DNA from 2 places in the Cupriavidus sp. IK-TO18 genome. Region 2 is predicted to be linked to the other one. Evidence: riboswitches for the same ligand, from Rfam matches in the RefSeq annotation. Region 2 holds a riboswitch; the other holds the start of a gene.
What was found. Region 2 has a riboswitch for glycine ahead of IPF36_RS11170 (D-amino acid dehydrogenase). Riboswitches for the same ligand answer to the same signal wherever they lie in the genome.
Positions count from the first base shown of each region.

Region 1: linked by a shared signal. The riboswitch ahead of gcvT (glycine cleavage system aminomethyltransferase GcvT) and the one ahead of IPF36_RS11170 (D-amino acid dehydrogenase) in region 2 are both predicted to bind glycine.

Region 1 is NZ_JADGMP010000002.1:127,260-143,089, reverse strand. Features, by position in the region: gene IPF36_RS02000 (cation:proton antiporter) at 1-220, shown strand, start outside; gene IPF36_RS01995 (YbdK family carboxylate-amine ligase) at 220-1,335, shown strand; gene IPF36_RS01990 (YMGG-like glycine zipper-containing protein) at 1,370-1,861, opposite strand; gene IPF36_RS01985 (alpha/beta hydrolase) at 2,025-2,858, opposite strand; gene IPF36_RS01980 (OsmC family protein) at 2,869-3,342, opposite strand; gene IPF36_RS01975 (MBL fold metallo-hydrolase) at 3,370-4,107, opposite strand; gene IPF36_RS01970 (L-serine ammonia-lyase) at 4,229-5,605, opposite strand; gene gcvP (aminomethyl-transferring glycine dehydrogenase) at 5,756-8,686, opposite strand; gene gcvH (glycine cleavage system protein GcvH) at 8,786-9,166, opposite strand; gene gcvT (glycine cleavage system aminomethyltransferase GcvT) at 9,266-10,393, opposite strand; glycine riboswitch at 10,488-10,612, opposite strand; glycine riboswitch at 10,634-10,720, opposite strand; gene IPF36_RS01950 (glycine zipper 2TM domain-containing protein) at 10,790-11,020, opposite strand; gene IPF36_RS01945 (UvrD-helicase domain-containing protein) at 11,286-13,382, shown strand; gene IPF36_RS01940 (hypothetical protein) at 13,595-13,765, shown strand; gene IPF36_RS01935 (ABC transporter substrate-binding protein) at 13,751-14,869, opposite strand; gene hemN (oxygen-independent coproporphyrinogen III oxidase) at 15,056-15,830, shown strand, end outside.
Region 2 is NZ_JADGMP010000012.1:250,416-266,245, reverse strand. Features, by position in the region: gene IPF36_RS11220 (3-keto-5-aminohexanoate cleavage protein) at 1-28, opposite strand, end outside; gene IPF36_RS11215 (TauD/TfdA family dioxygenase) at 61-906, opposite strand; gene IPF36_RS11210 (DUF2188 domain-containing protein) at 1,185-1,472, opposite strand; gene IPF36_RS11205 (MerR family transcriptional regulator) at 1,536-1,973, shown strand; gene mdeB (alpha-ketoglutarate dehydrogenase) at 2,014-4,716, opposite strand; gene IPF36_RS11195 (Lrp/AsnC family transcriptional regulator) at 4,888-5,406, shown strand; gene IPF36_RS11190 (LysR family transcriptional regulator) at 5,418-6,341, opposite strand; gene IPF36_RS11185 (MaoC family dehydratase) at 6,625-7,083, shown strand; gene IPF36_RS11180 (thiolase domain-containing protein) at 7,122-8,288, shown strand; gene IPF36_RS11175 (Zn-ribbon domain-containing OB-fold protein) at 8,313-8,711, shown strand; gene IPF36_RS11170 (D-amino acid dehydrogenase) at 8,845-10,110, opposite strand; glycine riboswitch at 10,165-10,295, opposite strand; glycine riboswitch at 10,296-10,397, opposite strand; gene IPF36_RS11165 (TonB-dependent receptor) at 10,652-12,937, shown strand; gene IPF36_RS11160 (sialidase family protein) at 12,970-14,193, shown strand; gene IPF36_RS11155 (hypothetical protein) at 14,190-14,690, shown strand; gene IPF36_RS11150 (DUF3597 domain-containing protein) at 14,742-15,218, opposite strand; gene IPF36_RS11145 (LysR family transcriptional regulator) at 15,351-15,830, opposite strand, start outside.

The sequences.
Region 1 (15,830 bases), on a different contig from region 2:
CATGCGCCAGTGCATGGCACTGGGGCTGGCGCTGGCGCCGATGTCGGGGCTGGCCTACCTGCTGATGAGCGACGTCGCTCGCATCTACCCCGGCACCGGACAGCCGCTGGCCGCTATCATCCTGTGCGCGCTGGCGATCGAACAACTGCTCGGCCCGGTGTTGGCAGCGTGGGCGCTGCGCTTCGCCGGCGAATCCCGGGCCAATGGAGGAGGGCGCTGATGTCGCTCGAATCGTTCAAGCAATCCGAGGCACTGACCTTCGGCGTGGAGCTGGAGCTGCAGCTGGTCAACCGCCACGACTATGACCTGGCGCCGTTCGCGCCCGACCTGCTGCGCGCACTCAAGGGCGCCGAGCATGCCGGCGACATTAAGCCGGAAATCAGCCCGTCGATGATCGAGATCAGCACGGGCATCTGCCACAGCTACCAGCAGGCGCTGGACGAGCTGACCACCATGCGCAACCTGATGGTGGCCGCCTCGCGCTCGCTCAACCTGGGCATTTCCGGCGGCGGCACGCATCCGTTCATGCAATGGGCCGACCGCACCATCTCGGACTCGCCGCGCTACCAGTACATCTCCGAGCTGTATGGCTACCTGGCCAAGCAGTTCACCGTATTCGGCCAGCACGTGCATATCGGCTGCCCGAGCGCGGACGAGTCGCTGTTCCTGCTGCACGCCATCGGCCGCTACGTGCCGCACTTCGTTGCGCTGGCGGCGTCGTCGCCGTATGTGCAGGGTGTCGATACCGGCTTTGCCTCGGCGCGCCTGAATTCGGTCGCGGCGTTCCCGATGAGCGGGCGCGCGCCCTTCCTGCTGACGTGGGACGCCTTCACCGCGTATTTCGAGAAGATGCGCAATACCGGCGTGATCGAGAGCATGAAGGACTTCTACTGGGATATCCGGCCCAAGCCGGAATTCGGCACCATTGAGGTCCGCGTGATGGACACGCCGCTGACGGTGCAGCGCGCCTGCGATATCGCCGCGTATATCCAGATGCTGGCGCGCTACCTGTTGTTGTCGCGCCCGTTCATGCCGCAGGAAGACGACTACCTGGTGTACACCTTCAACCGCTTCCAGGCGTGCCGCTTCGGGCTGGATGGCGAATATGTGCATCCCAACGAGCTGACCCGGATGCCGATCGCCGACCACATCCTCTCGATCTGCGATGCACTGGTGCCGCATGCAGAGGCATTGGGTTCGCTGGACGCGCTGGCCAATATCCGCGCGCTGGCCGAGCGCCGCGACGGCGATGCGGAATGGCTGCGCCAGACCGATGCCGACGCGCGCAGCCAGCGCGAGACCGTGCGCAAGGCCTGCGAGCGCTGGGCGGCGTAACACACCGCCCGCCGCCTAACCGCTGAACCGGCACTTACTTCACGCTGTAGCCGCGCCCTTGCATGCACGCGGACCAGGCCTGGTAGTACGAACCCATCGCCTGGCTGGTGTTGGCCTGCGCCTGCTGGCTGGCGGCGTTGGCCTGGCGCCGCGATTGCCGGTGCGCCACGCCGCCTGCCACCGTACCCGTTGCAGCGCCGACCGCCGCGCCTTTGCCGGCATCGCCCGCCATCGCCCCCACCACTGCGCCGGCAGCGGCGCCCCCCGCGGCACCGCGCACGCGCTGGCCGCTTTGCGGCTGCGCCGGGGGCGGTGCCGCGGCGGCCTGGGCGGGATCGATACCGCTCTGCTGCTTGGCCCAGCTGTAGCAGGCACCGTCGTCGCTGGCCTGCTGCTGCTGGCTCTGGCCCTTGGCCGGGTAGGCCACCGGCTTGCCTTGCGCGAGTGCCTGGGCCGGGGCCAGCAGCAGGGCGGCCGCCAGTACGCCCAGGCCGCGGTACAGCGTGCAGTTTTGCCTTCGCTTCATGATCGATCCCCCGCGGTTGCCGGCCGCGCCACCGTGTGCGGTGGCGGCCGTGTCTGAAGGCCAGTATTGCAGCCGGCGTGGCGAAGTCAATGCATCGTTTCAACGCGCCGGACCGGCTGGCGCCGATGCGTGCACCGCAGCTGCCCGGCAGCGCACGCGCGCATCAGCGGGACGCGGGCGGCGACAGCAGGAACGCAAGCGCGTTGCGCCACCATGCCTCGTCGACGTACCCGGTCCAGTCGTTGTGCCCGGCGTGGTCGATCACGGCCAGGCGGCGGGGTTCGTCCAGCGCTTCATAGAGCGCCTTGCCGAGCCGCGGCGGCACGATGCTGTCGCGTTCGGCTACGACCACCATGACCGGGCGGCCAAAGGCGGCCAGGTGGCTCACGCTATCGTAACGGTCGCGCAGCAGCCATCCGGTCGGCAGCCATGAGTAGTGGTGTGCGGCGACGTGGGCGAGCTTGTCCCATGGCGTGATCAGCAGCACGGCATCGACGTGCTCGCGCTGGCGCGCCGCGGCGGCCGCCGCAACCCCGGCGCCGAGCGATTCGCCGACCAGTAGCAGCGGGCCGTCGAACTGGCGCCGGGCCAGCGCAATCGCCTGCCCGGCATCGTCGACGAAGCTGCGCTCGCCAAGCGCGCCGTCGCGCGGGCCATAGCCGGGGTATTCGGCCAGGATCACGCGAATGCCCAGCCGCGTCAGCACGCTGGCGTAGTAGCCGCGATGGCCGGCGTGCCCGGCATTGCCGTGGAAGACGATGGCGGTGGCGCGGACGGGACCGTGCGGCTCGGCCAGCAGGCCGCGGAAATCATCCGGACCCGGCCATGCGCGCAGTCCCGGAGCAACCATATCGTCGACCGAGGCCCTGTCGGGAAAGTAGAGAAAACGATCCTGCAGCATCAGGATGCCTCCCAGCAGGACCGCGCCCGCAAGCAGCCAGCGCAGCAGGCGCCGCGCCGGCGCGGATCGTGCCGCGGGCAGCGCGGTGGCCGGCATGGCGCGTGCGCTAGGCGCCGGCGAGCACCGGTTCGCACCGCACCTCGGTCCGGACCGAATTGGCGATAAAGCAGGCATCGTGCGCGGCATGGTGCAGGCGCTCCAGCTCGTCGCGGGTGGGTTCGCGCTCGCCGGAGAAAGTGACCTGGGGGCGCAGGGTCACCACTGTCATCGCCATCTGGCCTTCGCGGTTCTTTTCCATCACGCCGGTGGCGGCATCGACATAGCGGTCGACGACAAAGCGCTGCTTCGCCGCCAGCGACAGGAACCACAGCATATGGCAGCTCGACAGCGAGGCGATGAACATCTCTTCCGGGTCGACCGCGCTGGCGTCCGACATCGGCAACGGCACCACATGGGGCGACGACGAGCCCGGGACTTCGGCGCCGCCGTCGAAGCGCAGCACGTGCCTGCGGCTGTAGCGGTTGCCGGTGAAATCCTGCCCGTCGCGTTGCCACAGGACTTCGGCGGTATATACGGACATGCGGTTGACTCCCAAGGTTGGAATGCTTCAGGCGCCGTGCGGCACGCTCTCGCCGTCGCGCAGGCCCAGGTGCTGGTTCGCCGGCACCGCGATATCGATCAGCCTGGGCCGCGGCAGGTTCAGGTTGCGCATCATCTCGATGAACTCCTCGCGCGTGCGGCCGGATACGCGGCTGTTGTGCGCGCGCTCATGGCCGATGGTCGAGCAGGTCTGGCCCTTGTAGTCGTGCGCGGGATAGACCCGGGTGTCGTCGGGCAGCGCGAACAGCTTGCGGGTCAGGCTGTCGTACAGCGTGCCGGCATCGCCCGACTGGAAATCGGTGCGGCCGCAGCCGTCGATCAGCAGCGCATCGCCCGTGAAGACGCGGCGCACGATGCCTTCGGAGGTGGACTCTTCCCACAGGTAGCTCATGCTGCCGGCGGTATGGCCGGGCGTATGGATCGCGCGCAGCACCTGCTTGCCGAATGCGACAGTGTCGCCGTCGATCAGTTGCTTCTGTGCCGGCTTGATATCGCAGCCCGACGGCGCCGCGGTGTGCGCGCCGGTCTGCATGGCCAGGTGGCCGGCCGAGGTGATGTGGTCGGCGTGGGCGTGGGTCTCGATGACCCAGGTCAGGTGTGCGCCGGTATCCTCTACCAGCGCCAGGTCGCGTTCGAGCTGGTGGTCGACCGGGTCGATCAGCAGCGCCTCCTTCGTTTCCGCATCGATCAGCAGGTACGTGAAGGTTGACGAGGCATCGTCAAAGAGCTGGTGGAAGGTCTGCATGGCGGGCCCTCTTGTTCTGCGGTCGGGGAACGCCGCAATGATACGCCGCAAACCATGCACGATGTACGACGGTTTTCTTCCTTCTCCCGCGCGCGTGATAGGGGAGAAAACCGCCGCGCGTTTAGCACTCGACGATATTCACCGCCAGCCCGCCGCGCGCGGTTTCCTTGTACTTCGTCTTCATGTCGGCGCCCGTCTCGCGCATGGTCTTGATCACCGAATCGAGCGATACGTAGTGCGTGCCGTCGCCGCGCAGCGCCATGCGCGCCGCGTTGACCGCCTTGACCGACGCCATCGCATTGCGCTCGATGCACGGAATCTGCACCAGCCCGCCGACCGGGTCGCAGGTCAGGCCGAGGTTGTGCTCCATGCCGATCTCGGCCGCGTTCTCCACCTGCGCCGGGCTGCCGCCGAGTACCGCGGCAAGCGCGCCGGCGGCCATCGAGCAGGCCACGCCGACCTCGCCCTGGCAGCCGACCTCGGCCCCGGAGATCGACGCGTTGAGCTTGTACAGCAGCCCGATCGCGCCCGCTGTCAGCAGGAAGTCGACTACACCCTGCCGGTTCGCGCCCGGCACGAAGCGGTCGTAGTAATGCAGCACGGCGGGGATGATGCCGGCCGCACCGTTGGTCGGCGCGGTCACCACGCGGCCGCCCGCCGCGTTCTCTTCATTGACGGCGATGGCGTACAGGTTGACCCAGTCCATCACCGAGAGCGGATCCGACAGCGTGCGCTCGGCACGCTCGGTCAGGCTGCGGAACAACTCGGGCGCGCGCCGCTTGACCTTGAACGGCCCCGGCAGTTCGCCATCGGTGCGGCAGCCGCGCGCGACGCAGGCCTGCATTACGTCCCAGATATGCAGCAGGCCGTCGATGACCTCTTGCTCGCTGCGCCACGTCAGTTCGTTCTCCAGCATCAGCCGCGCAATGCTCTTGCCGCTGTCCTGCGCCATCTGCAGCATGTCCTTGCCGCTGCGAAACGGGTGCGGCAGCTGCTGCGCGGCGTTGAGCACCTGGGTGTTGGGCGCACCGGCGGTGACCACGAAGCCGCCGCCCACCGACAGGTAGCGCGCTTCGCGCAGGCTCGCGCCGCTGCTGTCGAAGGCATGGAACTTCATGCCATTGGGATGCTCGGCCAGGGCCTCGCGGCGGTAGAACGCGATGTGCTCCTTCTCGACGAAGGGCACGATATGGCGTCCCAGCAGCGACAGCTCGCGCGACTTGCGCAACGCGGCGAGGCGCCTGTCGATGGAATCGGGATCGATGGTGTCGGGAGACTCGCCCATCAGGCCGAGGATCACGCCCTTGTCGGTGCCGTGCCCCTTGCCGGTGGCGCCGAGCGAGCCGTACAGCTCGACCCGCACGCTGGCCACCTGCGGCAGCAGGCCGTCGCGCTCCAGCCCCTGCGCGAACATCAGGGCCGCGCGCATCGGGCCCACGGTATGCGAGCTCGACGGGCCGATGCCCACCTTGAACAGATCGAAGACGCTGACTGCCACGGAATGTCTCCAGCAATGGGGTGGCCTTGCAGAGGCTCTTTTCAGGCGGTCGAAGTACGGCAACGGACACCGCCGCCGGCGGGCCCGCCATCTTGAGAATAGTGCGGCGGCCGAGCCACCGCAGATGCGATGGCACGGCCCGGGGGTGCGTCAGTCGACCACGTAGTCGCTGACCGGCACGCAGCTGCAGAACAGGTTGCGGTCGCCATACACGTTGTCGGCACGGCCGACCGGCGGCCAGTACTTCTGCGTGCGCAGCGACGCCACCGGATAGGCGGCTTCCTCGCGCGTGTACTTGTGGGTCCACTCGTTCGCGGTCACCACCGCGGCGGTGTGCGGCGCGTGCTTGAGCGGGTTGTCCTCGCGGTCGAAAGTACCGTCGGCGACGCGGCCGATTTCCTGGCGGATCGCGATCATCGCGTCGATGAAGCGGTCCAGCTCATGCAGTGCTTCGGACTCGGTCGGCTCGATCATCAGCGTGCCCGGCACCGGGAAGCTCATGGTCGGCGCGTGGAAGCCGTAGTCCATCAGGCGCTTGGCCACGTCTTCGTTGCTGATGCCGGTCTCCTTCTGCAGCGGGCGCACGTCCAGGATGCACTCGTGCGCGACCAGGTCGTGCTGGCCGGTGTACAGCACCGGGTAGTACGGCGCCAGGCGCTTGGCCACGTAGTTGGCCGCCAGGATGGCGTTCTCGGTGGCGGCGGTCAGGCCGGCCGAACCCATCATCGCGATATACATCCACGAGATCGGCAGGATGCTGGCCGAGCCGAACGGTGCCGCCGACACGCCGCCGATGCCGCGGTCGTCGCGGCGGTAGCCGACGCTGTCCTGGTTGGGCAGGAAATCCGCCAGGTGCGCGCCGACCGCAACGGGGCCAACGCCCGGGCCGCCGCCGCCGTGCGGGATGCAGAAGGTCTTGTGCAGGTTCAGGTGCGACACGTCGCCGCCAAACTGGCCCGGCGCGGCGGTGCCGACCATCGCGTTCATGTTGGCGCCGTCGACATAGACCTGGCCGCCGTGCTTGTGCACGATCTCGCAGATCTGCTGCACGCCCTGCTCAAACACGCCGTGCGTGGACGGGTAGGTGATCATGATCGCAGCCAGGTTCTTGCTGTGCTGCTCGGCCTTCTTCGCCAGGTCTTCCAGGTCGACGTTGCCGTTCTCGTCGCAGGCCACCACCACCACCTTCATGCCGGCCATCTGCGCCGACGCCGGGTTGGTGCCGTGCGCCGACGACGGGATCAGGCAGATGTCGCGATGGCTTTCGCCGCGGCTGGCGTGATACGCATGGATGATCAGCAGGCCCGCGTACTCGCCTTGCGAGCCGGCGTTGGGCTGCAGGCTGACCGCGGCGTAGCCGGTGGCGGCGCACAGCATGGCCTCGAGCTGGTCGATCATCTCGCGGTAGCCCACGGTCTGGTCCAGCGGCGCGAACGGGTGGATCTGGCTGAACTCGGGCCAGGTCACCGGGATCATCTCGCTGGTGGCGTTCAGCTTCATCGTGCACGAGCCCAGCGGGATCATGGTGCGGTCCAGCGCCAGGTCCTTGTCGGCCAGCATGCGCAGGTAGCGCAGCATCTCGTGCTCGGCGTGGTGCGTATTGAACACCGGATGGGTCAGGTACTCGCTGGCGCGCGCCAGTTCGGCCGGGAAGGCGTCATTGATGGCGGCTTCGAGCTTGTCGAAATCGAGGCCCGCCGGCAGCGGCTTGCCTTGCGTGAAGATTTCCCACAGCGCAACCACGTCGTCGCGGGTGGCGGTCTCGTCCAGCGAGATGCCGACGCGCGTGGCGCCGGCATGGCGCAGGTTGATGCCGCGCGCGGTGGCGGCGGCATGGATGGCTTCGGTGTTGAAGCCGGTCTCCAGCGTCAGCGTGTCGAAGAAGGTGGCGTTGGTGCGGACGAAGCCAAGCTGCTCCAGGCCGGCGGCCAGCGTCGCGGCCAGGCGATGCACGCGCTGCGCGATGCGCTTCAGGCCCTGCGGGCCGTGGTATACGGCGTACATCGACGCCATCACCGCCAGCAGCACCTGCGCGGTACAGATGTTGGAGGTCGCCTTTTCGCGGCGGATATGCTGTTCGCGCGTCTGCAGCGCCAGGCGATACGCCTTGTTGCCCTGCGCGTCGACGGTCACGCCGACCAGACGGCCCGGCATCGAGCGCTTGAACGCATCCTTCACCGCCATGTAGCCGGCGTGCGGGCCGCCAAAGCCCAGCGGCACGCCGAAGCGCTGCGAGTTGCCCACGGCCACGTCGGCACCCCATTCGCCCGGCGCGGCGATCAGCGTCAGCGCCAGCAGGTCGGCGGCAGCCACCACCAGGCCCCCGGCGGCGTGCACCGCGTCGGCGATGGCGCGGTAGTCATTGATGTCGCCGTTCACGCCCGGGTACTGCAGCAGCACGCCGAAGGCGCCCGCAGCAGCGGCGTCGGCGGCGGGGCCGACCTTCACTTCGATATCCAGCGGCAGCGCGCGCGTTCGCACCACTTCCAGCGTCTGCGGCAGCACGTCGTCGGCGACGAAGAAGATACTGGAGTCGTGCTTGTTCACGCGCTGCAGCAGCGTCATCGCTTCGGCGGCAGCGGTGCCTTCATCGAGCATCGACGCGTTGGCGATATCCAGCCCGGTCAGGTCGGTGACCATCTGCTGGAAGTTCAGCATCGCTTCCAGGCGGCCTTGCGAGATTTCCGGCTGGTAGGGCGTGTAGGCGGTGTACCAGGCCGGGTTCTCGAAGATATTGCGCAGCACGACCGCGGGCGTGACGGTGTTGTAGTAGCCCTGGCCGATAAAGCTCTTCAGTACGCGGTTCTTGCGCGCCAGGCCGCGCAGCTTGGCCAGTGCGGCTTCCTCGCTCAGCGGCTCGGTGAACTCGCCCATCGGCATGCCGTCGCGGCGGCGGATGGCGGCGGGGATCACGGCATCGATCAGCGCGGCGCGGCTGTCGTAGCCGAGCACCTTCAGCATGTGCTGCTGTTCGGGGGTATCGGGGCCGATGTGGCGGGCGGCGAAGGCGTCGCGCGCCTCCAGTTCGGCCAGCGTGGGCCGGTTACCTTGGGCGGCGGTCATGGGAAGCGGGGCGTTCATTGGCAAGAACCTCGTGGGGAGCGCTGCGGCAGGTGGTCAGCCGTGCCGCGGCGCTGCAAATGCTGTGTGCCGATCCCGGGTGCGGGACCGGCGGGGCGATCAGGCGCCGACGCTGGCCTTGTACGCGTCGGCCGACATCAGGCCGTTGACGTCGTCGCTGTTGGCCGGCTTGAGCTTGAACAGCCAGGCGTCGAAGGCATTGGCATTGACGCTTTCCGGCTCGGCCGTGGCGGCTTCGTTGACGGCGATCACTTCGCCGGCCACCGGGGCGTAGATATCGGAAGCGGCCTTCACCGATTCCACCACTGCCAGCGCGTCGCCGGCACCGACCGACTTGCCCACTTCGGGCAGTTCCAGGAAGACGATGTCGCCCAGCGCATCCTGTGCGTGGTCGGTGATGCCAATGGTGAGCGTGCCGTCGGCTTCGACGCGCACCCACTCATGCGACTCGGTGTATTTGAGGTCGGCGGGGAAATTCATGAAGGTTCTCCGGATTCAGATCTGTTTCTTGTTGGGTGATGCCTGCCCGGCAACGCTGCCGGCAGGCGAGGGCGACCGTTGGGTGAGCGGATGTTTCCCTTAGCTCACGAGTGCCTTGCCATTACGCACAAACGGCAGTTTAACCACAGTCGCGTTGAGTTTGCGGTCGCGGATCTCCACCTGCACGGTGTCGCCGACGTTCACGCCCTGCGGCAGGCGCGCGAACGCGATCGATTGCGACAGCGAGGGGCTGAAGGTGCCGCTGGTGATTTCGCCGTCACCGGCGGCGGTGATGACCTTCTGGTGGGCGCGCAGCACGCCACCTTTGTCGCGCAGGATCAGGCCGAGGAATTGCTGGCGCGAGCCGGCCGCGGCCAGTGCCGCCTTGCCGGTGAAGTCGCGCTCGCTCTGCAGGTCGACGGTCCAGGCCAGGCCCGCGTCCAGCGGCGAGGTGCTGATATCCATGTCCTGGCCATACAGGTTCATGCCGGCTTCCAGGCGCAGCGTGTCGCGCGCGCCCAGGCCGGCCGGGCGCACGCCCGCGGCATTCAGTTTTTCCCACAGGCCGGCGACGCTGGCCGCCGGCACCACCAGCTCGAAGCCGTCTTCGCCGGTGTAGCCGGTGCGCGCGACCATGACTTCGCCAAGTGCGGGGTCCTGCACCACGACAGCGTTGAACGGCTTGAGCGCATCGGAAGGCTGGGTCGACGGGAAGGTACTCCACACCTTGGCGCGGGCGTTAGGGCCCTGCACCGCGACGATCGCCAGCGGCTGCGCGCCCGCGGGCGCAACATCTTCACGGCGCGGGGTGATGGTCACGCCGCTGCCGGTGGCGTCGTTGCGCGCACGGATCCAGTCGATATCGCCGACCGCGGTGCTGGCGTTGACCACCAGGCGGAAACGGTCCTCGGCAAAGAAATAGACGATCAGGTCGTCGATCACGCCGCCTTTTTCGTCGAGCATGCACGAGTACAGCGCCTTGCCCGGCGTCTGCAGCTTGTCGACGTTGTTGGCCAGCAGGCCGCGCAGGAAGGCGCGGGTATTGGGGCCGCTGAGGTCGACCACGCACATGTGCGACACGTCGAACATGCCGGCGTCGGTGCGCACGGCGTTGTGTTCTTCGATCTGGGAGCCGTAGTTGACCGGCATGTCCCAGCCGCCGAAGTCGACCATGCGGGCGCCGAGGGCGCGGTGGATGGCGTTGAGGGGCGTGGCCTGGAGCGTCATGGAATCCTCGGGGGCAATGTCGGGTTGCGAAAACAAAAAAGGGCCATCCGCCGCAACGATCGCTATGCCAATGGCCAAGCAATCCGCTGCGGCGGATGACCCCTCTGTCCTCGATACCTGAGAGATTACGAGGCGGATTCGTTGAATCCCGTCCTCGCGCGCCCCTTCGGTGGGCACGCTCGCCACGAATGGCGGGTGCCGCTCTCCAGAGTGCGGCATGCATCGTGTGCATGTTGCATGCCGATCCGAGCGGTCCGTGGTGCCTGAGAGTTTTCGGGTGATACCCCTTCGGCGGCGCAGATATGCGCGCTCTCCCGGTCGGATGCGCGCAATGTACGGGAGGGCCCTGCCTTTGTCAACGCGGCGGGCGCCCCCCGCCAGCAGCCATTCGCCCTATCAACGGCGATGGTCGTCGGTCATTACGTTACCGACCACGCCGCCCAGGGCGGCACCGCCCAGCGTGCCTGCGGCACTACCGTGCGTCAACGCAGCACCGCCGGCCGCGCCCACGCCGGCACCAATGACCGTGTTGCGCTGCTTCGGTGTCATGTCGGCACAGCCGGTGGCCAGGGCCGCAACGGCTATGCCGGCCATCGTCGCTTTGGAAAAGGCTCGTAGCATTTTCATGATGGGCTCCGAAAGTAACTTTGAGTACGTTCGGGACGCAGGTCTGCCATCCCGCCATACTGGTTAGAGGAGGGCCCGGACGCCCGGTTTTGGGACTTACCAAGTGTTACTTCGGTAACGTCCCCGCCCCCGGAAAAAGCGGTTCCCGCTGACTGATCAGGGCCGGCCCAGCGTGTTAACATGATTAGCTTTGCGTCCGGCGCCGCCCCATGTGTTGTACAGGGCGCGACGCCGTCCCGACCACCCCACGCAAGCATTCCCGCGCATGAGCCACGGCCTCAACGCCGCCCAATCTGAAGCCGTCCGCTATCTGGACGGACCCTGCCTCGTCCTTGCCGGGGCGGGCTCGGGCAAGACCCGCGTGATCACGCAGAAGATCGCGCACCTCATCGAAGACAAGGGCTTCGAGCCGCGCCATATCGCCGCCGTCACCTTCACCAACAAGGCTGCCAAGGAGATGCAGGAACGCATCGGCAAGCTGATGGAAGGCAAGACCACGCGCGAGGGCAAGCGCATCCCGCTCAAGCAGCTCACAGTCTGTACCTTCCACTCGCTGGGCGTGCAGATTCTGCGCATGGAGGCGGAACACGTCGGCCTGAAGCCGCAGTTCTCGATCATGGATTCGGACGACTGCTTCGGCCTGATCCAGGAGCAGCTCGGCACCACCGACAAGAAGCTGATCCGCGGCGTGCAGAGCACGATCTCGCTGTGGAAGAACGGCATGGTCGACCCCGAGGCCGCGATCGCGCAGGCGGCCAATGCCGACGAGCACCAGGCCGCGCTGGTCTACCGCAACTACGTCGCCACGCTGAACGCGTACCAGGCGGTGGATTTCGACGACCTGATCCGCTTGCCCGCGGAACTGTTCGCGCGCAACGAAGCGGTGCAGCTGAAGTGGCAGAACCGGCTGCGCTACTTCCTGGTCGACGAGTACCAGGATACCAACGCCTGCCAGTACCAGCTGCTCAAGCTGCTGGCGGGGGGCTCGCACCTGCGCGCGCCGGCCTTTACCGCGGTGGGCGACGACGACCAGGCCATCTACGGCTGGCGCGGCGCCACGCTGGACAACCTGCGCGGGCTGCAGACCGACTTCCCCGACCTCAAGGTGATCAAGCTGGAGCAGAACTACCGCTCCACCGTGCGCATCCTGGAAGCGGCCAACGCGGTCATCGCCAACAATCCCAAGCTCTTCGACAAGAAGCTGTGGAGCGAGCACGGCATGGGCGATCCCATCGCCATCCACCCGATGAACGACGAGGAGCACGAGGCGGAGTCGGTGGTGTTCCGCCTGTCGGCGCACAAGTTCGAGCGCCGCGCGCAGTTCCGCGACTACGCCATCCTGTACCGCGGCAACCACCAGGCGCGGCTGTTCGAGCAGATCCTGCGGCGCGAGCGCATTCCCTATGTGCTGTCGGGTGGCCAGAGCTTCTTCGACAAGGCCGAGATCAAGGACATCTGCGCCTACCTGCGCCTGATCGCCAATCCCGACGACGATCCCGCCTTTATCCGCGCGATCACCACGCCGCGCCGCGGCGTCGGCAATACCACGCTCGAAGTGCTGGGCACGTTTGCCGGGCAGGCCAAGGTGTCGTTGTTCGAGGCGGCGATGATGGGCGGCATCGAGGGCAAGCTGCAGCCGCGCCAGCTGGAGCCGCTGCGCGTGTTCTGCGAATCGATGGTGCGGCTGGCCGACCGCGCGGCCAAAGATCCGGCCACCGAAGTGCTCGACGACCTGATGGCCGGCATCCACTACGAGGCATACCTGTACGACAGCTTCGACGAGCGCCAGGCGCAGTCGCGCTGGACCAACACGCTGGAGTTCCTCGAATGGCTCAAGCGCAAGGGCACCAAGCCGGAAGCGGCCGAGGGCGAGGAAGCCACCGGCTATGACAACGCCGACGGCTTCGGCAGCGAAGGCAAGAACCTGCTTGAGCTGACGCAGACCGTGGCGCTGATGAGCATGCTCGAAGGGCGCGAGGAAGATCCCGACGCCGTGCGGCTGTCCACGCTGCACGCGTCCAAGGGGCTGGAATATCCGCACGTGTTCCTGGTCGGCGTGGAAGAGGGCATCCTGCCCCACTGCCGCGAAGACGACGACATGACCGACGAGAAGATCGAGGAAGAGCGCCGGCTGATGTACGTCGGCATCACGCGCGCGCAGCGCAGCCTGCAGATCAGCTGGTGCAAGAAGCGCAAGCGCGCGCGCGAGACGTACTCTTGCCAGCCGTCGCGCTTTATCGGCGAGATGAAGCTGGAAGAAGCGCCGGCACCCAAGGACGAAACTCCGGCGATGAGCCCCAAGGACCGGCTCGGCGCGCTCAAGGCGCTGCTCGGCGGCCCAGGCAAGACGGCGGCCGGCTGATCTTAGGTACGAAGCCCGATACAAAACCCTACCAGGCCGACAAGACCGCGCGCGCCGCTGTCCTTAGCATGACGGTTGTGCCGCTCTGCGCTTTTCACGGTGTGCGGCTTGCGGCGGCAGGGGCTGCCCGGGTCTTGCCGCGCCAGACATCAAGTCTGGTTTTTCCCTGTAATTGGCCCCCGCCGCGCCAGCGTGCGGGGGCAATTTTGGACGTGCTCGCCCTGCTACAGGCGGTGGTCGACGACGCCGCCGACAGCGGCCACGAGGTCGCGCTCAGCGGCCAGGCGCAGCCGCTGCTGGCGTGGCCGTCGGAGCTGCGGCGCACGGTGGTCAACCTGGTCGAGAATGCGCGGCGCGCGCGCCTGTCGCTACCGCGCGCCTGACACCGCCAGCGTGACGTACTGCGAGCCGCGCTGGCCGTGGCTGAAGTCGAGGGTAAAGTCCCCCACGTCGACACGGCCTTGCAGTGCGCGGCGCAGCTCGGCGGCACCGCCGGCGCGCACGCCGGCCAGCGCCCGTGCCAGCCATGCGGCGCCGATATAGCCGGCCAGCGTCGCCGAGGACGGCGGCTCATCCAGGTATTGCTTCATGCGCGCTACGTGTTCCCTGACCACGCGCAGCGTGGCCTGCTGCGGGCCGGGCGCGACCTGGGTCAGCACCATGCCGCCGGCGTAGCCGGTACCCAGGATCTCGCGCGCGGCCGTGGCACTGACCGACGACAGGCCGACCAGGAAGCCATACCAGCCCTGCGCCGCCAGTGCGCGGCCCAGTCCGGCATAGGCCAGCGTATCGCCCGCGACGATCACGGCGCCGGGGCGGGCGGCTGCAATGCGGCGTGCCACGGCGTCGGCACCGGGGTCGGCTTTGGGATCGAGCGGCACCGCGCGCGTGCCGGTCTGCGCCTCCAGCCGGGCCAGCGATGGCGTGGCGAAGTCCGGCGCCACCGCCAGCGCGATCGCGCTCAGGCCATAGCTGCGCAACTGCCGCACTGCCGCGTCGAGTTCGGCCTGGTAGTCGGCGCGGGTGAACCAGACGTTGTCCGCTGCCAATGCCAGGCCCGACAGCGGCGCCACAATCTGCACGCCGCGCCGGACCAGCTCGGCCGATGACGCCAGCGCCGGCAGGAGACGGTCGCCGGCGCCGAACAGCAGCTCGGCGTGCTCGCTGTCGGCCAGCGCCGCCGCCTGGGCCACCGCGCGGCGCGGATCGGGATCGGCGTTGCGCACCACGTGGGCGATCCGTACCGGGCCGTTGGCGGCATTGACCGCGTCGAACAGCACCTTGGCGCCGGCCAGGTAGTCGCGCGCCAGGTCCGCCTGCGCACTACCGCGGTCGATCAGGTGGCCCACCACCACGGTGCGGCGCGCGGGAGACTGGGCCAGCAGCGGGGCATTGGGCAGCGCCAGGGCCGCAGCGCCGGCCGCCAGCAGGCGTCGGCGCAGCGGTAGGTACGGCAGGGAAGGGGGCAGGGTGTCCGGGATCGGCATCGCGCAATAGGAAAAGGGGGCGCAAGTCGCGCCGGCGCGCAGCGTATCCGCCACGTATTACCGCCGTGTGACGCGGGGCGCCTGCGCACCCGTGCCGTGCCAACGCCGCGCTTGACGACGATCAACGCAACGCGCGGCGCGCAGTCCTAGCATGGGCTGTCAAACACCGTTCCCCCCGCGCCCCCCATGAACCCGCTTGCCATGACTACCCTTGCGCCCGACCGCCGCGCGCTGTCGGACTTTCGCGCTCTCGCCGGCCGCATCGAAGGCAACGGCCCGCGCTACACCTCCTACCCGACTGCCGACCGCTTCAGGAACGGCCCGGACCTGTCGCTGTACCACGACGCCCTGGCCGCCTGCCGTGCCGATGCGCCCGCGCCGTTGTCGCTCTACCTGCATATCCCGTTCTGCGAGAACATCTGCTACTACTGCGGCTGCAACAAGATCATCACGCGCGACCACGGCCGCAGCGCCCGCTACGTCACCTACCTGGGCCGCGAGATGGCGCTGCTGGCCGCGCGGCTCGGCACGCGCCGGCGCGTGCTCCAGTCGCACTGGGGCGGCGGCACGCCGACCTTCCTGGATCCCGAAGAAATGCGCCGCGTGATGGCGCTGCTGCACGAGCATTTCGAACTGCCGCCCGATGGCGAGCATTCGATCGAGATCGACCCGCGCCGCGTCGATGACGCGCGCATGGCGCTGCTGGCCGAACTTGGGTTCAACCGCGTCAGCCTGGGCGTGCAGGATTTCGATCCCGAGGTGCAGCAGGCCATCCACCGGATCCAGTCGTACGAAGAGACCCGTGCCGTGGTCGACGCCGCGCGCCGGCTGGGCTTCCGCTCGGTCAGCCTCGACCTGATCTACGGCCTGCCGCACCAGACTGCCGCACGCTTTGGCCGCACCATCGACCAGGTGCTGGCGCTGCGGCCCGACCGCCTTTCGGTCTACAGCTATGCGCACC
Region 2 (15,830 bases):
GAAAGAGGTGGCCGTCGAGGAAGTTCATGGGGAGTCTCCGGGTCGGAAGGCGGCTTCGGTTCAGTAGGGGATGTCGCCGACGATGGCTGCGCGCTCCATCTTGCGCGGCGCGGGAAAGTAGTCGTTGAGCGCGTAGTGCTGCGTGCAGCGGTTGTCCCACACGGCGACGTCGCCCCGCTGCCACGACCAGCGCACCTGGTATTCGGGAATGGTGGCGCGGCTGATCAGGTAGTTGAGCAGCAGGGCCGCGCCGGGCGCCTTGTCGATGCCGTGCCGCACATTGGCCGGCGTGCTGTAGTTGGTGAAGTAGGTCGAGAAGCCGGCACCGACGAACAGCACCTTTTCGCCGGTTTCCGGGTGCGTGCGCACGACCGGATGCTCCACGGGCGGATGGTCCTGCGCGAGCTTCGCGCGCGCCTCGGGCGTCATGACCGCGCCGAAGCTCTGCTCGATGCTGGCGCGGGCACGAAGCCCGTCGACCTTCGCCTTGATGTCGTCGGGCAGTTCCTCATACGCCTTCACCATGTTGACCCAGATGGTGTCGCCGCCGATGTCGGGGCATTCGATGCAGCGCAGTACCGCGCCCATGGCCGGATTGGGACGCCACAGGCCGTCGCAGTGGTAGTTGTTCTCGTAGCTGTGCGGGTTGTCGCTGCGATAGACACGCACCAGGCCAGGATGATCCGGATCGCTGCCGACCACGGGGTGGTCTTCCAGCTTGCCGAAGGCGCTGGCGAACGCCACGTGCTCGGCACGCGTGATGTCCTGCTTGCGGAAGAAGAGCACGCGATGCCTGAGCAGCGCTGCCTTGATGTCGGCGAACAGCGCGGGATCGCGCGCCGCGTCGCCGAGATGGATGCCCGTGATTTCGGCACCGATGGCCGGGGTGATCTGCCTGATCTCCATGTCATGTCTCCAGCAGTGATTGGATCTGCGTACAGGTTCAGGGCCTGCTTGGAGATGGAGTATCGGGCGATCGAAGCGGACCCGCTTGCTTTACGGGGACATTCGTTTGTTAATTTGGGACATGCGGAGCGCGCTTCGCCTGGCGGCGTGCCGCTTGATCAAGGCCACGTATCGACTGCTGACCTTTCCTCGCGAGATCTGTGCAAAAGGCTCGCTTTCCGGCGCACGCTAGTGATATGGCCTTGCATCACGCACGCGGCCGCCGCCGCTGCGCGGCATCACTGCTCCGGCTTCTGTTGCTTGTCGCCGAACGGGCTGCGCAGATGCACATCCCCGTCAAGACGATGGATATGCAATTCGGCCTGATGCCGCCTGGCCACGTTCCAGCCGGCCGCGATTGCCGCTTCCATGGTCGGAAACCGCTGGGGCTTGATATCGAGGCCGCTGAATTCCAATGTCCAGCCATGTTCCGCGGGCAGAACACGAATGATGCGCGATTGCATGATGACCTTTTTAGAGATACCGCTACGTAAGGCGGCCGCCGTCATTCTGCGGTCGAAATGCAATCCCCTTCACTTAAAGGCGGGTTTGGCATAGGCTAGGTCCGTACCAAGGTACGGAGTCAAGCGATGGAGCAAACACTGACGATCGGGAAGCTGGCCAAGGCGGCTGGCGTTGGCGTGGAGACGGTACGGTACTACCATCGCTGCGGGCTGCTGCCGGTGCCAGAGCGCGCCCATGGCGCAATTCGCCAGTATTCGCAACAGAGCCTGCAGCGGATGCATTTCATCCGCCAGGCACAGTCGCTCGGGTTCACGCTGGATGAGATCCGGGGACTGCTGCAGCAGAAGCATGGCCGGTGCAGCACGGCCCGAGCACTGGCCGAGCGCAAGCTCAGCCTGGTGGAGGAAAGGCTGAGGGATTTGCGCGGGATGCGCGCGGAACTAAAGATCCTGATCGGACAATGCCACGCCAATGGCACCGAGGATTGCTGCCCCTTGATGAACACCTTGTCTGCGAACGGCAACCCGGAAAACGGGCGCGCCGCGGCATTGCGGGGCCGGTGACGCAAGCCTGCTGACCGAGAAGGTCAGGGCATGCGGCGTGTCACGCCTGCCACGACGCGGCCTTGTCCCCCGACTTGCCATAGCGCTCCCGCGCCGCGCGCACGACATCGGAAGGCAGCTTGCCGTCATCGGCCAGCGCCCGCAGCGCCGCGACCACGACAGAATGGCGGTCCACCTCGAAGAACGCGCGCAACGCCTGCCGCGTGTCGCTGCGCCCGAAGCCGTCGGTGCCCAGCGTGACATAGCGCCCCGGCACGCACGCGCGGATCAGCTCCGGCACCGCGCGCACATAATCGGTGGCGGCGATCACCGGGCCGTTCGACCCTGCCAGCGCTGTTTCGACATACGAGCGGGCATGCTGGTCGTTCAGGCGGTTGCTGCGTTCCACGGCGATCGCGTCGCGCTGCAGCTCGGTGAAACTGGTCACGCTCCAGACCTGCGCCACCACGCCCCAGTCGTCTTCGAGCAGGCGCGCGGCGGCGATCACCTCGGGCAGGATGGCGCCCGCGCCGAGCAGGTCGACCTGGCTGGCATCGCGCCGTTCGGGCGTAAGCGAGTACATGCCCTTCAGGATGCCGTCGCGCACGGCATCGGCCGGCTGCGGCATCGACGGCTGCGCATAGTTCTCGTTGCCGACGGTGACGTAGTAGAAGACGTCGCGCTGCTGCTCGCCCATCTCGCGCATGCCATGCTCCACGATCACTGCCACTTCATAGGCAAAGGCGGGATCCCACGCGCGGCAGTTGGGGATGGTCGACGCGGCCAGGTGGCTGGTGCCGTCCTGGTGCTGCAGCCCCTCGCCGCCGAGCGTGGTCTTGCCCGAGGTGGCGCCGATCAGGAAGCCGCGGGCGCGCTGGTCGGCAGCGGCCCAGATCAGGTCGCCGATGCGCTGGAAGCCGAACATCGAGTAGTAGATGTAGAAGGGCAGCATCGGCAGGTCGTGCACGCTGTAGGCGGTGGCCGCGGCGATCCATGACGAGATCGCGCCGGCTTCGGAGATGCCTTCTTCCAGGATCTGCCCGCCGGTGGATTCGCGGTAGTACAGCATCGAACCCAGGTCTTCCGGCTCATAGCGCTGGCCCAGCGGCGAATAGATGCCGACCTGCCGGAACAGGTTGGCCATGCCGAAGGTGCGTGCCTCGTCAGCAACCACCGGCACGATGCGCGGCCCCAGCGCGGTGTCCTTGAGCAGGCTGCCGAGCATGCGCACCACGGCCATGGTGGTCGACATTTCCTTGCCGTCCGCGGCCAGTGCGAAGCCGGCCCACTGGCCGGACGGCGGCACCGTGAGCGCGGTGGTCGCGGCCTGCCGGCGCCGCGGCAGGTAGCCGCCGAGCGCGGCCCGGCGTGCGTGCAGGTAGCGCATTTCCGGGCTGTCGTCGGCGGGTTTGTAGAAGCGCAGGTTGGCGACGTCGTCGTCCGACAGCGGCAGCTGGAAGCGGTCGCGGAAGGCCTTCAGGTCTTCCAGCTCCAGCTTCTTCTGCTGGTGCGTGGTCATGCGCCCCTGGCCAGCCGTGCCCATGCCGAAGCCCTTCATGGTCTTGGCCAGGATCACGGTGGGCTGGCCGCGGTGGCCCATGGCGCGTGTGTAGGCGGCGTGCAGCTTGCGCAGGTCGTGGCCGCCGCGGCGCAGGCGGTCGATGTCGTCGTTGCTCAGGTGCGCGGCGAGTGCGGCGAGCTCGGGGTTCTGCTGGAAGAAATGCTCGCGGTTGTAGGCGCCGTCGTTGGCGGAGAAGGTCTGGAACTGGCCGTCGACGGTCTGCGCGAAGGCCCGCACCAGCGCGCCGGAGCGGTCGCGGGCGAACAGCTCGTCCCAGTCCGAGCCCCACAGCACCTTGATCACGTTCCAGCCGGCGCCGGCGAACAGCGCTTCGAGCTCATCGACGATGCGGCCGTTGCCGCGCACGGGCCCGTCGAGCCGCTGCAGGTTGCAGTTGATGACGAAGACCAGGTTGTCGAGCTGCTCGCGCGCGGCCAGCGACAATGCGCCGATCGACTCGGGCTCGTCCATCTCGCCATCGCCGAAGAAGCCCCAGACCTTGCGCGACGACGCCGGCTGCAGCCCGCGGTTCTGCAGGTAGCGCATGAAGCGCGCCTGGTAGATCGAATTGATGGGGCCGATGCCCATCGAGCCGGTCGGGAACTGCCAGAAGTCCCGCATCAGCCAGGGATGCGGGTAGGAGCACAGGCCCGGCCCGCCGATCTCGCGCCGGTAGTGCTGCAGGTGGGTCTCGTCGAGGAAACCCTCCAGGTAGGCGCGGGCGTAGACGCCGGGGGCCGAGTGCGGCTGGAAGTAGACCAGGTCGCCGCCCTGTTCGGCGCTGTCGCCGCGGAAGAAGTGGTTGAATCCGACTTCGAACAGATCGGCCGCGGAGGCATAGCTGGCGATATGGCCGCCCAGTTCGCCATAGGCGCGGTTGGCGCGCACCACCATGGCCAACGCATTCCAGCGCAGCGCGGCGCCCAGCCGGGCTTCGATCTCCAGGTCGCCAGGGTAGGGCGGCTGCGCCTGCACGGGGATGGTATTCACATAGGCGCTCGGGCCGGCGCCGGGCGGCGGCAGGCCCTGCGCTGCGGCATGCGCCGCCAGGCGCCGCAGCAGGAAGCTGGCGCGCGCGCTGCCGGCATGCGCCAGCACGCCTTCGAGTGCGTCCAGCCATTCGCGCGTTTCCTGGGGATCGCTGTCCTCGTTGGCCGAAGGCAGCGCGAGCATCGATTGCACACCGTTTGCCAGGTTGGTCATGGCACCGCTCCTGTCCATGTTGCTTGTCTGTGGCGGCATGTCAGTCACGCTCGCCGATGCCAACAAGATTACGCCTGGAGCCGCAGAGAATGTGTCTGAATTTCCTTGCCAGAAGCGGGTAACACAGTATAAAAATTCTCAATAGATGCCAAAATCCGGAATTGTTACATCATGAACGACACCTCGCTCAGGCTCGATCGCATCGATATCGCCATCCTCAACCAGCTGCAGCAGAACGCCCGCATCACCAATGCCGAGCTGGCGCGCGCCGTGAACCTGTCGCCGACGCCTTGCTTCAACCGCGTCAAGGCGCTGGAGAAAATGGGATTGATCAAGCAGCAGGTCACATTGCTGAATGCCGAGGCGCTGGGCCTGCGCATCAATGTGTTTATCCAGGTCAGCCTGGAAAAACAGGTGGAAGACGCGCTGCGCCGCTTCGAGGCGGCAATCGACAAGCGGCCCGAAGTGATGGAGTGCTACCTGATGACCGGCGATGCGGACTACCTGCTGCGCGTTGTCGTGCCCAGCATGCAGAGCCTGGAGCGCTTTATCCTGGAGCAGCTGACCAAGATCCCTGGCGTGTCCAATATCCGGTCGAGCTTCGCGCTGAAGCAGGTGCGGTACCGCACGGCGCTGCCGCTGCCGGCGGGCGGATTGACCTTGAGCCTGGCGGAAGAAGAGGGCGAATAGCCTGCTGCGGGCTACGGCGCGCCACGCTCCTCGTTGCCGCCATCCACCGCGAATTCCGACAACGCCACCTCGCGGAAATGCCGAACCACCGGGGTGTCGTGCGCCGGCAGCCAGGTGAGCGCCAGGCCGATACCGGCACTGTCCGGATAACCCGCCAGGTCGCGGATCACCATGCGGTCGTTGGCAAAGCGCTGCATGATCGACGGCACCAGGGCCACGCCCAGCCCGCTCTCCACCAGCGCCAGCACGGTCTGCACCTGCGTGGCCTCCTGCGTGACGCGCGGCTGGAAGCCGGCCACCTGGCACGCCGACAGCGCGGCGCTGCGCAGGCCCGACGCTTCGGCCTGCTCGTACATGACAAAGCGCTCCTGCGCGAGGTCGGCCAGCGTCAGCGCGGGCTTGCCCGCCAGCGGGTGGCTGCGCGGCAGGGCGGCGACAAAGCGGTCGCGCTCCAGCAGCGCCAGCGCGGTATTGCCCGGCGTCAGCAGCGGCGTGCGCACCAGGCCCACGTCCAGCGCCTCGTCTTCCAGCCATTGCATGATGCGGGTCGAGGTCGCTTCGCGCAGCACCAGTTCGACGCCGGGGTATTCATTGCGGAAGCGCGTCACCAGCCGTGGCAGCAGGTGCGAGGTCGTGGTGCCGACAAAGCCCACCCGCAAGATGCCGGCCATGCCGCTGCTGGCCGACTGCACCAGCTCGCTGAACTGGCCGGCGTGGAACAGGATGCGCCGGGCCTCGGCCAGCGCGGCGCGGCCGGTCTCGGTCAGCGTGACGCCGCGCGGCTCGCGCACGAACAGGGTGGCGTCGAGCTCCGACTCGAGCTTCTGGATCGAGACCGTCAGCGCGGGCTGGGCGATATGCAGGCGCTCTGCCGCGCGGCGGAAATTGAGGGTCTCGGCCAGCACGACGAAGTGCCGGATGCGGCGCAGTTCCATGGGGTCAGCGGGGATGCGGGAGCCACATCTTAGTGCGCCGCGCGCCCCCCGGGCAACCGCGCGCGCCGGGTGGGTCGATAAACAGCGCTTATCGATCGCGCGGCAAACGATATTGGACGCCGGTTCCGCGGCGTCGCTACACTCGATTGCAAGCTGCCGTGCAGCAACAGATTCCGTATCAAGGAACACTCAAGGAACACAACGGAGACAGCCGGCCGGGCGCAGGCCGATCGCGCCGATCGCGCCCGCCGCGCCTGACCAGGCCTGGACCGACAGGAGCCTCATGCACAGCATTGCATCGCTCGACGACCTGCGCGCGCTTTGCGCCGCGCCCGCCGCCGTGAGCGAGTATTTCCCCATCGGGCAGGACGCCATCGATACCTTCGCCGAGCTGACGCATGACCGGCAGTGGATCTACGTGGACCCCGAGCGCGCCGCGGCGGATTCGCCATACGGCTGCACGGTCGCGCACGCCTTCCTGATCGTGTCGATGGTGTCGGCGGCGTTCGGGCAGTGCTTTACCTTTCCGGGCCGCAAGCTGGCGCTGAACTATGGCTTCGACCGGCTGCGCTTCACCGGCCCGGTGCCGGCCGGCGCGCGCGTGCGCGGCGCGTTCACGCTGCAGCAGCTCGACGAAGTCCGCCCCGGTGAAGTGCGCTGCCACTGGAAAGTAGAGATGCAGGTCGAAGGCAGCGAGCGGCCGGCCATGGTGGCGACCTGGCTGGTGCAGATGCGCTTCTGAAGTTCCCCAATATCAATCCCAAGCAGGACGAGACTCCCATGAGCATCAAAGGCAAGGCATATATCGTCGGGGCCTACGAGCACCCGACCCGCAAGGCGCCGGACAAGTCGGTGGCGCAGCTGCACGCGGAATCCGCGCGCGGCGCGCTGGCCGATGCCGGCCTGACCCTGGCGGACGTGGATGGCTACTTCTGCGCCGGCGATGCGCCGGGGCTGGGCGCCACCAACATGGTCGACTACCTCGGCCTGAAGGTGCGCCACGTGGACTCCACCGACACCGGCGGCTCCGCCTACCTGGTGCATGTCTCGCACGCCGCGCAGGCCATTGCCGCCGGCAAGTGCAACGTGGCGCTGATCACGCTGGCGGGCCGGCCGCGCTCCGAAGGCTCGACCGGCACGCAGGCGCGCAACTGGGGCGCCAACCTGCCGGACGCCCCGTTCGAGGCGCCGTTCAATCCCGTCACCGTCAACCTGTACGCGATGGTGGCGATGCGCCATATGTACGAGTACGGCACCACGCCCGAGCAGCTGGCATGGGTCAAGGTGGCGGCGTCGCACCACGCGCAGCACAACCCGCACGCGATGCTACGCAACGTGGTCACGGTGGAAGAGGTGCTGAACTCGCCGTTGATCGCCGACCCGCTGCACAAGCTCGACTGCTGCGTGGTGTCCGACGGCGGCGGCGCGCTGATCGTGGCGCGGCCCGAGATCGCGGCCACGCTCAGGCGCCCGAAGGTGAAGATCATCGGCGCCGGTGAATACGTCAAGGGCCAGCTCGGCGGCGAGGTCGACCTGAGCTGGTCGGGCGCGAAGTTTTCCGGCGCGGCCGCGTTCGCTGAAGCCGGCGTGACCCCGGCCGACATCAAGTACGCCTCGATCTACGACAGCTTCACCATCACCGTGCTGATGCAGCTGGAAGACCTGGGCTTCTGCAAGAAGGGCGAAGGCGGCAAGTTCGTGGCCGACGGCAACCTGATCTCGGGCGTCGGCAAGCTGCCGTTCAATACCGATGGCGGTGGCCTGTGCAACAACCACCCGGCCAACCGCGGCGGCATCACCAAGGTGATCGAGGCCGTGCGCCAGCTGCGCGGCGAGGCGCATCCGGCGGTGCAGGTGAAGAACTGCGACCTGGCGCTGGCGCAAGGCACCGGCGGCTACCTGGGCTCGCGCCACGGCAGCGCCACCCTGATCCTCGAGCGCGAATAATGAACGATCGCCGGAGCAACTGACATGACGACCCCGCACACTCCCATGGCCTACAAGGCCCCGGACGAACAGCCCGACAACATCGAATTCTGGCAGGCCGCGCGCGAAGGCCGGCTGCTGGTCAAGCACTGCCAGTCATGCGGCAAGACGCACTGGTATCCGCGCACGCTGTGCCCGTTCTGCATGGGCGATACGGTCTGGAAGACCGCCAGCGGCCGCGGCACCATCTACTCGTACAGCGTCACGCGCAAGGCTGGCCCGCAGGCGTATTGCATTGCCTATGTGACGCTGGACGAGGGCGTGACCATGATGACCCATATCGTCGATTGCGATCTCGATGAGGTGCGCATCGGGCAGAAGGTGAAGGTCAGGTTCGCGCCCAGCGTGGATGGGGCGCCGGTGCCGGTGTTTGCGCCGGCCTGAGCGGTTCACGGCGGGCGATGGCGCTTCACTCCGTGGAGGCTCCCGCCCTCTCCCCCGTACCTCTCCCACGAGCGGGAGAGGGGCTGGGGGAGAGGGCCAGCGCTGGCAATAGCGAGGCGCTCAACTGGCAATCTCAAGCCTTGGCAAGTCCCAGCGAGCCCACGCCCGAGACTTTCGGCTCAACCAGCGCCTGCGCCACCACCCCCGCCACCATATCCGCCGTCACCGCCGACAGCGTCCAGCCAAGGTGCCCATGCCCGGTGTTGTAGAACACGCACCGGGCCCGCCCCCGCCCAACACGCGGCAGCATATCCGGCAGCATCGGCCGCAGCCCCGCCCACGGCACCACGCTGCGCGTGCTGACGCCGGGGAAGCACTGCTGCACCCATTCCACCAGCGGCCGGATGCGGTCGGCGCGGATGTCGCGGTTGAAGCCGTTGAACTCCGCGGTGCCGGCCACGCGGAAGCGGTCGTCGGCCAGGCGGCTGGTGACCAGCTTGGTTTCATCGTCGAGCAGGCTGACGGTCGGCGCCGCGGTGCGGCTGCCCGCGTCGTTCAGGTTGACGGTGATGGAATAGCCCTTGACCGGATAGATGTTGACGCGGTCGCCCAGCCCGGCGGCCAGCGCGCGGCTGGCGGTGCCGGCGCAGATCACCGCGCCGTCGAAGGTCGAGGTGGCGCTGTCCGCGCCTTCCTGCACGGTCACGCTGGCGCTGCGGCCATCGGTGGTGACCTTGCGCACGTCCTCGCCGTAGCGGCAGTGCACGCCCATGCGCTCGATGGCGGCGGCCAGGCCGCTGGTGAACTTGTGGATGTCGCCGGTCGAATCGCTTTCGGTGAAATAGCCGCCGTAGTAGGTGCCGGCCAGCGTCGGCTCGATTGCGCGCATTTCCGCCGGCGTTACCGCGCGGCGCTCCAGCCCGCCCTGCGCCAGCAGCGCCGAGACGCGGCCCGCGTGCTCGAAGCCCGCCTTGTCGCGATAGATATGCAGGATGCCTTCGCGCTTGTGGTCGAAGTCGATGCCTTCCTGCGCCGCCCACGCGAACAGGTGCTCGCGCGCCGCGATGGCCAGGCGCGCGGTCTCGATGGTGTTGCGGCGGTAATGCGGGATCGAGGCGATGAACTCGGCGAACCAGCTCAGCTTGTGCCAGCTCGGGCGCGGGTTGACCAGCAGCGGGGCGTCGCTGCGCAGCATCCACTTCAGGCCCTTGATGATGGTGGACCAGTGCGTCCACACCTCGGCATTGGAGGCGGATAGCTGCCCGCCGTTGGCGAACGAGGTTTCCATCGCGGCGTAGCGGTGGCGCTCGAACAGGGTGACGGAGAATCCGCGCCGGGCGAGCGCGTAGGCCGTGGTGACACCGGTGATGCCACCGCCGATGACGGCGATTGTCTTCATGATCTGGCAGTCCAGAAACGTCGGGGTGGGAGCCCGCACGCGACATGCGTGGCGGACGCCCCCTCTGTTCCTGACCTGAGAGATTCACGACAGCCGCCGGTGGTGCCCGGGGGTACCGGTGGCGGGGGCCGCTTGCTCCTTCGGTATGCCGGCTGACGATGGCGGCATTCTTCAGAGTGCTGTGACGCGTGATACCGGTCCTTTTGCCTGAGAGTTTCCGGGGCGGTTGCTCCTTCGGCGCTGTCCGCGGCGGCTGCCGCCGGATCAGTCTCTCCCAGCATCACGTTGGCGCGAACGCCAATCCGCGCAAATCTAGAGACAAAGGCCGCAAGTGGATATGCGGGTAAACGCGAATAGAGCCAGTCGTGTTCGCATGGATGGGTCGAGTCGCTTCTTTACCGGCGCGGCGCTATGTCGCACTGCGTCAAGCCGACCCGCCCCCTAGAATGTCAGCACTCGCTACGCGGAGGAAGTGCGCCGTAGCACGAGCCGGATACGGCGCACCGGTCGGGCGAGCCAGAAGAACAGAAAAGGTATTCCAGTGAGAAGAAATCGGATTGCGCTGGCCGCCTCGGCCGCGCTGATGGGCCCCGGCATCGCCGGCGCGCAGCCGGATGAACCCGTCAGCGCGCCGCAGCCCTTGCAGGAAGTCGTGGTCTCGGCGAAGACCGGGCGCGGCGAAACGCCGGCCACGCCGCCCAATACGCCATCGCCCGCCTATGGCATCAGCGCCGCACGCATGGCGGACTTCAACGTGGTCAACACCGAAGACGCGCTCAAGTACGCGCCCAACCTCGCCGTGCGCAAGCGCTTCATCGGCGATATGAACTCGATCATCTCGGTGCGCAGCACTAGCTCGCGCCAGTCGGCGCGCGGGCTGGTCTATGCCGACGGCCTGCTGCTTTCCAACCTGCTGGGCTCCGATTTCACTTTCCCGCCGCGCTGGTCGCTGGTCAACGCCGCCGAGATCGAGCGCGTCGACGTGCTGTATGGCCCGTATTCGGCGCTGTACCCGGGCAATTCGCTGGGCGCGACCGTGCTGATCAGTACGCGCACACCGGAGAAGTTCGAGGGCGATGCCAGCGTGCAGCTATTCACGCAGCGCTTCAACCTGTACGGCACGCACGACAGTTTCAACGGCGTGCACGCCAACGCCTACGTGGGCGACCGCGCCGGGCCGTTCTCGTGGCTGGTCAGCGTCGACCGGCAGGACAGCAAGAGCCAGCCGCTGAGCTTCTACACCGCGGCGCGCTCCAGCGTGCGGGCGACTTCGGCCGACAAGCCCGTGACCGGCGCCTACTTCGACCAGGACCAGACCGGCGCCGACCGCACCGTGATGGGCGTCAACAGCGAGGGCGTCACGCACACCGTGCAGGACCAGCTCAAGCTCAAGCTCGGCTACGACATCACCAATACCCTGCAGGCGCAATTCACCGCCGCCTACTGGCAGCAGGACCGCTCCAGCGCCACCGGCAGCTACCTGCGCGATGCCGACGGCAACGTGGTGTCGAGCGGCCCGGTCAATATCGGCGGCCTCCGCTACGTGATCCCCGCCAACGCGTTTGCGCCGGGCAATGGCGAGGACGCGCGCTGGCTCTACGGCCTGTCGCTGCGCACGCGCAACGAGACCGGGTGGAATTTCTCCGGCGTGGCATCGCTGTTCGATGTCACCAAGGACATCAGCCGCACCGCCAGCACCGCGGGCAATGGCCCGGGCACGGTGACCTATGGCGACGGCACCGGCTGGCGCACGCTCGACCTGAAGGCCGACTACCGCCCGCAGCAGCTCAAGGGCGGCCACTGGGTCACCCTCGGCTACCACTACGACAACTACAGGCTCAGCAACACCACCTACAACACCTCGGACTGGCAGGCCGCCACCATCTCCGCGTTCAACAACGCCTTTGCCGGCAAGACCGAGACGCAGGCGCTGTACGCGCAGGACGCGTGGTACTTCGCCGAGGACTGGAAGCTGATCCCGGGCGTGCGCTGGGAGCACTGGCGCGCCTATGACGGCAGCCGCAGCCAGCCAGGCGTAGATGTCGCCTACCCGGTGCGCAGCGAGTCCAACTGGTCGCCCAAGCTGGCGCTGGAAAAGGCCATCGGTCAGGACTGGCTGGGCCGGCTGTCGCTCGGCCAGGCCTGGCGCTACCCGACCGTCGCCGAGCTGTTCCAGGGCCGCATCACCGGCACCTCGCTGATCAACAACGATCCCAACCTGAAACCGGAGCGCTCCTTCTCGAAGGACCTGACCTTCGAACGCACGGTCGACCGTTCGTACTTCCGCGTGTCGGTGTATGAAGACGACATCCGCGATGCGCTGGTCAGCCAGACCAATACCACGGTGTTCCCCACCGTCACCAGTTTCCAGAACGTGGACCGCGTGCGTACGCGTGGCATCGAGCTTGCCTACGACGGGCGCGACGTGCTGACCAGCGGCTTCGACCTGTCGGCCAGCGGCGCGTACAACCATTCCAAGACGCTGGAGAATGCCAATAACCCGGCATCGGTGGGCAAGTATTTCTATCGCATCCCGCAGTGGCGCGCGAACCTGGTCGGCACCTACCGCTTTACGCCGGCATGGGCCGGCACGCTGGCGATGACCTATTCGGGGCGGCAGTACAATACGCTCGATAACAGCGACGTCAATCCCGACACCTTCGGCGGCACCAGCAGTTTCCTGACCTTCGACGTCAAGGTGACCTACAAGCCCGCCAGGAACGTGCGGCTCGGGCTTGGCATCGACAACCTGACCGACCAGCGTTACTTCGTCTACCACCCGTACCCGGGCCGGACGTTCTACGCCGAGGCCAAGCTTTCCTTCTGAGTGCAGTGACCAGTCCGATCCTGACCATTCCCCTGCAGCGCTTGCCCCGCAGCTTCCGCTTCCTTGCCGCCGGCGTGATCGCCTGCACGGCGTTCGCCGCGATGGCGCAGTCCCATGGCAACCATGCCGGCCACGGTGCGCAAAGCGCGGCGCCGAAGGCGATGAGCGAACTCGGCACCGGCGCCGCCTTCGATCGCGACGGCCGCTTGTGGATCGCCTACAAGGACGGCCAGCACGTGGCCGTGCGCGCGTCGGCCGACCAGGGTCGCAGCTTCGGGCCGGTGCAGCACGTCAACCGCGTGCCCGAAGCCGTGGCTGCTGACCACGACAGCCGGCCCAAGGTTGCCACCGGCCGCGACGGCGAGATCTACGTCACCTGGACCCAGCCGCTGCCCAAGCCCTATACCGGCTTTATCCGCTTCGCGCGCTCCGCCGACGGCGGCAAGACCTTTGCCGCGCCGGTGACCGTGCATGCCAACCGCGACCAGATCGCGCACCGCTTCGACGCGATCGCGGTGGACCCGGCCGGCCGCGTCTTCGTCAGCTGGATCGACAAGCGCGACGTGGTCGCCGCCGAAGCGCGCAGGCAGCCCTATGCCGGCGCTGCGATCTACTACGCGGTATCGGCCGACCACGGCAAGAGCTTCCAGGGCGATTACAAGATCGCCGACCAGTCCTGCGAATGCTGCCGCATCGCGCTCGCGCCGACGCCGGACGGCAAGATGCTGGCGCTGTGGCGCCACGTGTTCCCGCCCAACGCGCGCGACCACGCGGTGGCACTGCTCGGCGCCGACGGCACGCCCGCGCCGATGCAGCGCGCGACCTTCGACGACTGGCGCATCGACGCCTGCCCGCACCACGGCCCGGGCGCCGCGGTGGCGCCGGACGGCATGCTGCACATGGTCTGGTTCAACGTGAAGGCAGGCAAGCCGACGGTATCGGTCGGCCGCTTCCGGGACGGCAAGCTGCAGGCGCAGCGTCCGCTGGACGACCCGCGCGCGCAGCATGCCGATATCGTCGCGCTCGACGACCATCCCATCGTGGTGGCGTGGAAATCGTTCGACGGCCAGCAGACCCGGCTCTCGGCGATGCTGTCGCAGGACGGCGGCAAGACCTGGCAGACGCGCCAGGTTGCCGGCACCGCGCGCGATTCGGACCAGCCGCACCTGCTGCAGCACGGCGGCCGCGCCTACGTGCTGTGGCGCACCGAGGCCGAAGGCTTCCAGGTCTTCCCGCTGGCGCAGGAGGGCGCATGACATTGCGTCGCAAACTCATCGCCGCGCTGGCGGGCGCCACGATCGCGCTCGGCGTCGCCGGCATGGCGCACGCGGCCGAACGCGTATCGGTGTTCGAATCCGCCAGTGCCGCGCAGCTCAGTGCCAGCCAGCAGGGCAAGCCCTTCGTGCTGGTGGTGTGGTCGCTCGACTGCGTCTACTGCAAGCGTAATTTCGAAGCCATCGGCAAGCTGCAGGCGAAGCATCGCAGCCTGCGCGTGGTCACGCTGGCCATGGACCGGCCCGACGCGCTGCCGCAGGTGCAGCAGCTGCTCAAGCGCGTCAACCTGACGCGCGACGCGTGGATGTTCGGCAACGAGCCGCAGGAGAGGCTGCGCTATTCGGTCGATCCCGACTGGATGGGGGAGATGCCGCGCACGTACTTCTATCGGGCCGACGGCCAGCGGCAGGGCGTATCCGGCGTGATCGGCGACGCCGACTGGGACAAGCACCTGCGCTGGGCGGGCATCGGCGGCTGAGGCGGCCGCCGGCCCTTTCCTGAGGCAGCCGCCAACGCTTCCCGGATTTCCTTACGACAAGTCCGCCGGCAGCTTGCCGCCGTTGGCCGCAAGCTCCTGCATCAGGCGCTTGTGCAGCCAGACATTCATCCCGGCGGAATCGTTCATGTCGCCGCTGTAGTGCAGCTCGCGCGCCAGTTCCTTGCGGTGCTCGAGGCTGCTGTCGATGCCCAGCGCCTTCATCGTGTCAACGATGGACGTGCGCCAGTTCAGCGTCTGGCCGCTCTCCCTGACCAGGTTGTCCATGATGGATTCGACGTCGACGCCCGACAGCGGCGTGGGTTTGGCCGCGGCCTGGCCAGCGCTGCCTGCGGGCGTGGTGGCGCCTGCCGACGCGGGCGACGGGCTCGACGGCGCGGGTGCCGCGCCTGCCGAGGTCGGCGTGCCAGCCGCTGTGCCGGCGGATGTGCCGGCGGGGGTGCCCGAAGTCGTGGCAGCCGGCTTGGCCCGGCCCAGCAGCTTGTTGAGGATGTCCTTGAAGATGCTCATGGCGGTGGCCTCCTGTCCGTTTGGATCGCAGCACGTGGAGTACAGCGCCATGCAGGAAACGCACCATCCACGCAGGCCTTGCTTTCGGCGCACCAGGCAGCGCCGGGTTGTAAATGCTGCATGCAGCGACAGTCATGCCGGCACTTTTGCCGGCTCGCCGAACTCGCTGAACTTCGCCGCCATGAACTCGACGAACAGCCGGAGCCGCGACGACAGCTGATGCCGCTGGTGATAGACCGCGTAGATGTCGGCCTCCGGCGTGGCGTACTGCGGCAACACCTGCACCAACCGTCCGCTGCGCAGGAATCGCTCGATATCCCATTCGGCCCGCATCAGGATGCCGTGGCCTTCCAGCGCCCAGTTGACCGCGATCTCGCCGTCGTTGGTGGTCAGGTTGCCGCGCACGCGCACGGTTTCGGTACGCGCCTTGGCCCCCTTGCCGGTGGTCAGGCGCCACACGCCATAGGCGTCGCTGCCCTGCCGGATGCCGATGCAGTTGTGGCGGCGCAGGTCGGCCGGCGTGTTGGGGATGCCGTGATCGCGCAGGTACTTGGGCGACGCGCATAGCAGGCGCCGGTTGGGCGCCAGCTTGCGCGCCACGATGCGTGCATC